2 regions of the Streptomyces sp. NPDC047022 genome follow, and region 1 is predicted to be linked to the other one. Evidence: riboswitches for the same ligand, from Rfam matches in the RefSeq annotation. Region 1 holds a riboswitch; the other holds the start of a gene.
What was found. A riboswitch is a leader RNA that binds a small molecule or an ion and turns the genes downstream of it on or off. The one in region 1 is predicted to bind S-adenosylmethionine.
Positions count from the first base shown of each region.

Region 2: linked by a shared signal. The riboswitch ahead of thrC (threonine synthase) and the one ahead of ABZ845_RS01540 (aminotransferase class V-fold PLP-dependent enzyme) in region 1 are both predicted to bind S-adenosylmethionine.

Region 1 is NZ_JBEYVV010000001.1:341,151-345,551, reverse strand. Features, by position in the region: gene ABZ845_RS01550 (ubiquinol-cytochrome c reductase cytochrome b subunit) at 1-1,457, shown strand, start outside; gene trpD (anthranilate phosphoribosyltransferase) at 1,598-2,662, shown strand; SAM riboswitch class IV at 2,769-2,885, shown strand; gene ABZ845_RS01540 (aminotransferase class V-fold PLP-dependent enzyme) at 3,063-4,401, shown strand, end outside.
Region 2 is NZ_JBEYVV010000009.1:37,720-42,120, reverse strand. Features, by position in the region: gene ABZ845_RS12580 (cold-shock protein) at 1-168, opposite strand, end outside; gene ABZ845_RS12575 (MoaD/ThiS family protein) at 632-907, opposite strand; gene thrC (threonine synthase) at 962-2,242, opposite strand; SAM riboswitch class I at 2,261-2,411, opposite strand; gene ABZ845_RS12565 (glucosyl-3-phosphoglycerate synthase) at 2,553-3,497, shown strand; gene ABZ845_RS12560 (trehalose-6-phosphate synthase) at 3,557-4,401, shown strand, end outside.

The sequences.
Region 1 (4,401 bases):
TCATCATCCTCACGGGTGTGTACCTGACCCTGTTCTTCCACCCCTCGATGAACGAGGTGGTGTACCACGGCAGTTACGTGCCGTTGCAGGGCCAGCGGATGAGCGAGGCCTTCAACTCCACGATGCACATCAGCTTCGAGGTGCGTGGCGGTCTGCTCCTCCGGCAGATCCACCACTGGGCGGCGCTGATCTTCCTCGCCGGCATGTTCGTGCACATGATGCGCGTGTTCTTCACGGGCGCGTTCCGCAAGCCGCGTGAGATCAACTGGCTGTTCGGCTTCCTGCTGTTCGTCCTCGGCATGTTCACCGGCTTCACCGGTTACTCGCTCCCGGACGACCTGCTCTCCGGCACCGGTGTCCGCTTCATGGAGGGCGCGATCCTGTCGGTGCCGATCGTCGGTACCTACCTGTCGTTCTTCCTCTTCGGCGGGCAGTTCCCGGGCGGCGACTTCGTGGCCCGCTTCTACTCGATCCACATCCTGCTGCTGCCGGGCATCATGCTCGGCCTGATGGTGGGCCACCTGATCCTGGTCTTCTACCACAAGCACACGCAGTTCGCGGGCCCCGGAAAGACGAACAACAACGTCGTCGGCATGCCGCTGCTCCCGGTCTACATGGCCAAGGCCGGAGGCTTCTTCTTCCTGGTCTTCGGTGTCATCTCGGCCGTCGCGGCGATCGCCACCATCAACCCGATCTGGGTCTTCGGTCCCTACCGTCCGGACCAGGTGTCCACGGGCGCCCAGCCCGACTGGTACATGGGCTTCTCCGAGGGCCTGATCCGTACGATGCCGGGCTGGGAGATCAACGTCTGGGGCCACACGCTCGTCCTGGGCGTGTTCATCCCGCTGATGATCTTCCCGCTGGTCCTCGTGGTCATGGGCGTCTACCCCTTCATCGAGTCCTGGATCACCGGGGACAAGCGCGAGCACCACATCCTGGACCGCCCGCGCAACGCCCCGACGCGTACGGCGTTCGGTGCCGCGTGGATCTCCTGGTACTTCGTCCTGCTCCTGGGCGGCGGCAACGACATCTGGGCCACGCACTTCCACCTGTCGATCAACGCGATCACCTGGTTCGTCCGCATCGCCTTCTTCGTGGTGCCGGTCCTCGTGTTCGTCGCCACCAAGCGGATCTGCCTGGGTCTCCAGCGCCGCGACCGCGACAAGGTGCTGCACGGCCGCGAGTCGGGCATCATCAAGCGGCTGCCGCACGGTGAGTTCATCGAGGTCCACGAGCCGCTGAGCCAGGAGGCTCTCCACACGCTCACGGCGCACGAGCAGTACAAGCCGGCCGAGATCGGCCCGACGGTCGACGCGAACGGCGTCGAGCGGAAGATCAAGGCCTCGGAGAAGCTGCGCGCCAAGCTCAGCTTCGGCTACTACGGGGACACCAACCAGATCCCCAAGCCGACGGTCGAGGAGTACAAGGAGATCACGAGCGGCCACGGCCACCACTGATCGCTGCACACACCACGCCACGGTCGAAGGGCCCCGTCCAGTACTTGGGCGGGGCCCTTCGCCGTGCCCGGCCGCTGGATAGGGTGGAACCTGTTCGACACCTTCGTCCCCGCCGGGGGACACCGACCCAGGAGCGGCCTATGAGCGCTGTGACCCCCGCTGGAGGCAACACCGCGGCGGCCCGTTCCTGGCCCCAGGTGCTGAACGGTCTGCTGGAGGGCCGCGACCAGAGCGCGGACGACACGGCCTGGGCCATGGACCGCATCATGCGCGGCGAGGCCACGGACGCGCAGATCGCCGGGTTCATGGTGGCCCTGCGCGCGAAGGGCGAGACGGTCGAGGAGATCACCGGGCTCGTCCGCGCGATGTACGAGCACGCGAACGTCATCGAGGTGCCCGGAGCGACCGTCGACATCGTCGGCACGGGCGGCGACGGCGCGAAGACGGTGAACATCTCCACCATGTCCTCGATCGTGGTGGCAGGCACGGGCGCGAAGGTCGTCAAGCACGGCAACCGGGCCGCGTCCTCCGCGTCCGGGTCCTCGGACGTGCTGGAGAAGCTCGGGGTCAATCTGGAGCTGACGCAGCAGCGGGTGGCGGAGGTCGCGGAGGAGGCCGGGATCACCTTCTGCTTCGCGGTGAAGTTCCACCCCGCGCTGCGGCATGTGGCCGCTGCACGCGGACAGCTGGGCATCCGTACGACGTTCAACGCCCTGGGGCCGCTGACGAACCCGGCGAAGGTGAAGGCACAGGCGGTGGGTGTCGCCGACCCAAGAATGGCGCCGATCGTCGCGGGAGTCTTCGCGGAACGCGGCAACTCCTCCCTGGTCTTCCGGGGCGACGACGGAATGGACGAGCTGACGACGACCGCCACCTCCCGGGTGTGGGTGGTGCGCGACGGCAAGGTCTCCGAGGAGTCCTTCGACCCCCGGGACGTCGGCCTCGAACTCGTGCCCGTCGAGGCGTTGCGGGGCGCCGACGCCGCCTACAACGCCGAGGTCGCCAGGCGCCTGCTCGACGGCGAGACGGGCGCGGTCCGAGACGCCGTACTGCTGAACTCCGCGGCTGCCCTGGTGGCCTTGGAGCCGGGTGACGGCCCGCTGGCGGACCAGATCCGGGCGGGCATGCGAAAGGCCGCGGAGTCGATCGACTCGGGGGCCGCCCGGCGGACCCTGGAACGCTGGGTGGCCGCGAGCAACGCGTAGCGGGCGCCGGCGCGCGCCGGGACACCGGTTCCCCCGGTGTCCCGGCGGTCCCGCCATCCGGACAGAAGTTGCGGGCGGCCGATCACCTCCCGTAGCGTCCTTCACAGGTCATGAGCGACAGCCATTCGGCCCCGGCCGGCTGTCCGGCAACCCTCCGTCCGTGGCGGGGTGCCCCGGGTGAGGACCAGGCCGCAGGCAGCGAGGTCTGCGGCAAGCGCGGACCCCTCGCGTCACCAGGGGTCCTGGTCGTTCGAGGGAGCCTCCCGTGATGAAGCGAATGCGCTAGGGCCGCAGAGCCCCGCCTCCGCATCCCCTTCTTCTCACCTTTCCCCGTGCCGTTGACGCAGCCGCGTGCGCGCTGTCCGGCACGGCGGCCCCATGCCTTCACGGGAGTGCACCCATGTCTGTCTCCACCGTTGCCGTCGCCCAGTCCGTTTGTGCCCCGCTGCCCGTTCTGGGCCGGGATGTCACCGTACCGCTCGTCACCGGCGGCGAGGTCTCCTACGCCGCCCTTGACTACGCGGCCAGCGCCCCGGCGCTCCAGCGGGTCTGGGACGACGTGGCGGCATACGCGCCGTACTACGGCAGCGTCCACCGCGGCGCCGGATACCTGTCCCAGCTGTCCACCGACCTCTTCGAGAACGCCCGCACGACCGTGGCGGAGTTCCTCGACTGCCGCCCCGACGACCAGGTGGTCTTCACCCGGTCGACCACGGACTCCCTGAACCTTCTCGCCACTGCCCTCCCCGCCGGCTGCCAGGTCTTCGTCTTCGAGACCGAGCACCACGCCGCACTGCTGCCGTGGCAGGACACCCATGTCACCGTCCTGGACGCCCCGCGCAGCCCGGAGCAGGCCGTACGGACCCTGGAACGCGCCCTCGGAGACCGCGACCCGCACGACAGCCCGGCCCTGGTCTGCGTCACCGGCGCCTCCAACGTCACCGGCGAGCTGTGGCCCGTACGCGAGCTGGCCCGGGCCGCCCATGCCCACGGCGCCCGTATCGTCCTGGACGCCGCCCAGCTGGCACCCCACCACCCCGTCTCGGTCCGGGACCTCGGCGTGGACTGGGTCGCCTTCTCCGGCCACAAGCTGTACGCCCCCTTCGGCTCGGGCGTCCTGGCCGGCCGCGCCGACTGGCTGCGCGAAGCCGGGCCGTACCTCGCGGGCGGCGGTGCCAGCCGCAAGGTCGCCCGGCGCGCCGACGGAGGCGTGGACGTGGAGTGGCACGAGAGCGTCGCCCGGCACGAGGCGGGCTCACCGAACGTGATCGGCGCCTACTCCATCGCCTCCGCCTGCAAGGCCCTCACCGAGGCGGGCTTCGAGGCGCTGGTCGACCGCGAGCAGCACCTGATCCGCAGGGTGAGGGAGGGGCTCGCGGAGGTCCCCGGCGTCAGGGTGCTCTCCCTCTTCGGTGAGGACGCGCCGCGCGTGGGCGTGATCTCCTTCGTGGTCGAGGACTGGAACAGCTCCCACTTCGCCGCGGCGCTGTCCGCGGAGTACGGCATCGGCGTCCGCGACGGCCTGTTCTGCGCGCATCCCTTGGTGCGGGTGCTGCTGGGGGGTGACCGGCGGGCGCAGGGCGAGTGCGGTGCCTCGGCCGAGGCGGCGATCCGGGTGAGCTTCGGTGCGGGTACTCCCGAGGAGCATGTGGACCGCTTCATCCGCGCGGTTGCGGAGCTGGTGCGCAGCGGTGCGAAGTGGACGTACCGCACGGAGTCGGGGCGCTGCGTCCTCGTCC
Region 2 (4,401 bases), on a different contig from region 1:
CTTCTGACCCTGCGAGATCTCGAACTCGACCCGCTGGCCCTCTTCGAGGGTGCGGTAACCGTCCATCTGGATCGCGCTGTAGTGGACGAAAACATCCGCACCACCGTCGACCGCGATGAAGCCGTACCCCTTCTCCGCGTTGAACCACTTGACGGTGCCCTGAGCCATGCCTAACTCCCCTATTACTGGCCCTTGCACAGATCCACACTTCGCGGATCCGGGTCAGACCTCACCCCCCAAACGGTTGGGGGCGTGCGCCGGAACGCGTCGACCGCGGCTGAATGTATCTGTCCAACTGCCGTCTGCAACAGGTCAATCGGACGAGAATTCCGGGCACGACCGATCGGAAATGTACGAACAATGCACGTAAATTCAGGGCAAGTCGGACCCGGCAAAAGGGGTGATCGGCGCAAATATCCCGCACACTTTGGCTACTTCTTGGCGGGGAGAAGGCATGACGCCAGGGTGTTCGATAGGGAAAACCCCGCGTGGTACCCCAACTGTATCGCGCTCAACCACACAGAATTGCCCCCTCCACTTCTCAAGCGGAGGAGGCAATTCGGTGAACTCTCCGTTACCTGCGTTACCGAGGGTAATTTTCCCGCGGATGAGCGGTCTTCGATCGCCGCCGTCAGCCGCCCGCGACCGCCGGGATGATGGAGACGCCCACGCCGTCCGGAGTGGCGGTCTCCAGGCCCTGCTCGAAGCGGACGTCGTCGTCGTTGACGTACACGTTGACGAAACGGCGCAGCTTGCCCTGATCGTCCAGGACGCGGGCGGCGATCCCGGTGTGGTTCTTCTCCAGATCGGCGATGACCTCGGCGAGGGTGGCGCCCTCGGCGGGCACCTCGGCCTGGCCGCCGGTGTAGGTGCGCAGGATGGTGGGGATGCGGACGGTGACGCTCATGGGGTGTGGCCTCCGGTCGGGGTACGGCTGGCGGGGGGTGGGCGAGCGGACGGCTCAGGCGAGCCCGGCCTCGCGGAAGGAGTCGAGGTTCGGGCGGATCGTGGCGGTCAGCCCCGTGCCCGCCACCGCGTCCAGGGTCTTGAGACCGTCACCGGTGTTCAGCACGACCGTCGACTTCGCCGGGTCGAGCACACCGTTCTCGATCAGCTTGCGGGTCACGCCGACCGTCACACCGCCGGCCGTCTCCGCGAAGATGCCCTCGGTGCGGGCGAGCAGCTTGATGGCGTCCACGATCTGCGCGTCCGTCACATCCTCCACCGCGCCACCGGTACGGCGGGCGATGTCGAGGACATAGGGGCCGTCCGCCGGGTTCCCGATCGCCAGCGACTTGGCGATGGTGTCCGGCTTCTGCGGCCTCACCACGTCATGCCCCGCCTTGAACGCGGCCGACACCGGCGAGCAGCCCTCGGCCTGCGCACCGAAGATCTTGTACGGCTTGTCCTCGACGAGACCGAGCGCGACCAGCTCCCGCAGACCCTTGTCGATCTTCGTCAGCTGCGAACCGGAGGCGATGGGGACCACGATCTGGTCGGGCAGCCGCCAGCCGAGCTGCTCGGCGATCTCGTACGCCAGGGTCTTGGACCCCTCCGCGTAGTACGGGCGGAGGTTGACGTTGACGAAGCCCCAGCCCTCGCCCGCCGGGTCGCCGATCAGCTCGGAGCAGAAGCGGTTCACGTCGTCGTAGTTGCCTTCGATGCCGACGAGCTCACCGCCGTAGACCGCGGCCATGACGACCTTGCCCTGCTCCAGGTCGTGCGGGATGAAGACGCAGGAGCGGAAGCCGGCGCGGGCCGCCGCCGCGCCGACCGCGCCCGCGAGATTGCCGGTGGAGGAGCAGGAGAGCGTGGTGAAGCCGAAGGCGCGCGCCGCCTCCAGGGCCTGGGCGACCACGCGGTCCTTGAAGGAGTGCGTCGGGTTGCCGGAGTCGTCCTTCACCCACAGCCCGCCGGTCACTCCGAGCTCGCGCGCGAGATTGTCGGCCTTGACGAGCTCGGTCCAGCCCGGGTTCAGGTTCGGCTTGCCGGCGACGTCCGCAGGGACGGGCAGCAGCGGCGCGTAGCGCCAGATGTTCGCGGGACCCGCCTCGATCCGCTTGCGCAGCTCCTCGGCGTCGTAGCCCGAGAAGTCGTACGCGATCTCCAGCGGCCCGAAGCACTCCTCGCACGCGAAGACCGGGCCGAGCGGCACCCGGTGGCCGCACTCGCGACAGGAAAGTGCCGCGGCGGGACCGAGATCGACGGAGTTCGTGAAGCTTGCAACAGTCTGCGCAGCCATGTCAGGCGAGGCCCTCTCTCCTCATCTTCCTCACGACGCACCTCGCCGTGAGACGGATTTGGCACCTTCCCTAGCCGGGAGCCTCGCTGCGAGCTGCAAAGACGAGAAACCGGCTGGAGGGTTGCCGGGGCTTCATCGGGCCGTGTCCCTCTGCCCCTCTGGATGAGCGGTATGCGGTTGTGGACGCCGGCGACCCCGGATATGCGATGGTCATCGGCGTTGTTCAAGACTGTAACCGAAGGCCAGGACGGTTGAGATAGTCGTCCGAACCGCGAGACAACGTGAGGAGCCGCTGACTGTGCCGCAGACCGTGCTGGAAGAAGTCGAGCGCTGGCTGGCCACCCGCTCCTGGTCCGTGGCCGATCGCCCCCTCGCCAGGATCCTCGCCGCCAAGCAGCGGACGGGGCAGTCGGTCTCTGTCGTGCTGCCCGCGCTGAACGAGGAGCGGACGGTCGGCGACATCGTCACCGTCATACGCCGCGACCTCGTGGAGCGAGCCCCGCTGGTCGACGAGCTCGTCGTGGTCGACTCGGGGTCGACCGACCGCACCGCCGAGGTCGCCGCGGCCGCGGGGGCCAGGGTCGTCCGCCGCGACGACATCCTGCCCCGCATCCCGGCCGTCCCCGGCAAGGGAGAGGTGCTGTGGCGGTCTCTGCTCGTCACCGGCGGCGACATCGTGTGCTTCATCGACGCGGACCTCAGGGAGTTCTCGTCCGACTTCGTGTCCGGGATCGTGGGCCCGCTGCTCACCGACCCGGGCGTGGACCTGGTGAAGGCGATGTACGACCGGCCGATGGGCGACACGGCCGGCCAGGGCGGGCGCGTCACGGAGCTGATGGCCCGGCCGCTGCTCAACATGCACTGGCCCCGGCTGGCCGGTTTCGTCCAGCCGCTCGGCGGCGAGTACGCGGCCCGCCGCTCCCTGCTGGAACGGCTGCCCTTCCCGGTCGGCTACGGCGTCGAGCTCGGCATGCTGGTCGACGCCCTGCACCTGGTGGGTCTGGACGCCCTGGCACAGGTCGACGTCGGCGTGCGCAAGCACCGGCACCAGGACAGCCAGGCGCTGGGCCGCATGGCCGCCGCGATCTACCGCACCGCGCAGTTGCGTCTGGCCCGCGGCCATCTGGTCCGGCCCGCCCTCACCCAGTTCGAGCGCGGCGAGGAGGGATTCGAGCCGCGGACGTACTCCGTGGACACGGAGGAGAGGCCGCCCATGGCGGAGACAGCGGAGTACGCGGCGCGCAGGGTGGCCTGATCGGCCACTCGTCAGCGCAGAACGTTTGAGCGTTTCCGGGCCGGGCTAGGTTGAGGTCTATGGCTTCCACGCACGGTGCTGAGGTGCTGGTCGCGTCCAATCGCGGCCCGGTTTCGTACGAGGTGCGCGAGGGTGGCGTGCTGCATGCCAAACGGGGCGGCGGCGGGCTGGTCTCGGGCCTGTCGGCCATCGGTCCTGACGCGGACGCGGTGTGGGTGTGCGCCGCGCTGAGCGACGCAGACCGGGAGGCGGTACGGCGCTCGCACGGCGGCCGTCGCCTGTCCGAGGACGCGACCGGCGGGCAGCGGGTGCGGATGCTGGACATCGACGCGACGGTGTTCTCCGACGCGTACAACGGCGTCGCCAACTCCGTGCTGTGGTTCGTGCACCACATGCTGTACCAGACTCCGCTCGAGCCGGTGTTCGACGCGGAGTTCCGCCGCCAGTGGGCGTCGTACGAGGCCTACAACCACGCCTTCGCGCAGGCCCTGGCCGAGGAGGCGGCGCAGGGTGCGGCGGTCCTGATCCAGGACTACCACCTCGCCCTGGCGCCCAGGATGCTCCGCGAGCTCCGCCCCGACCTGCGGATCGGCCATTTCTCGCACACGCCATGGGCGCCCCCGGAGTACTTCCGTCTGCTGCCCGACGACATCGCGGCGCAGGTGCTCGGCGGGATCCTGGGAGCGGACCGGGCGGCGTTCCTCACCCGGCGCTGGGCGGACGCGTTCACGGACTGCTGCCATGCCGTCCTCGGCCCCGGAATCCCCTCGGGCACGCGCATCGGTGTCCATGGGCTCGGAGCGGACGCCGACTTCCTGCGGCGGCGGGCGCACCAGCCGGACGTGGACGAGCGGATGGCGATGCTGCGCGAACAGGTGGGCTCCGCCCCGGACGGCACCGCCCG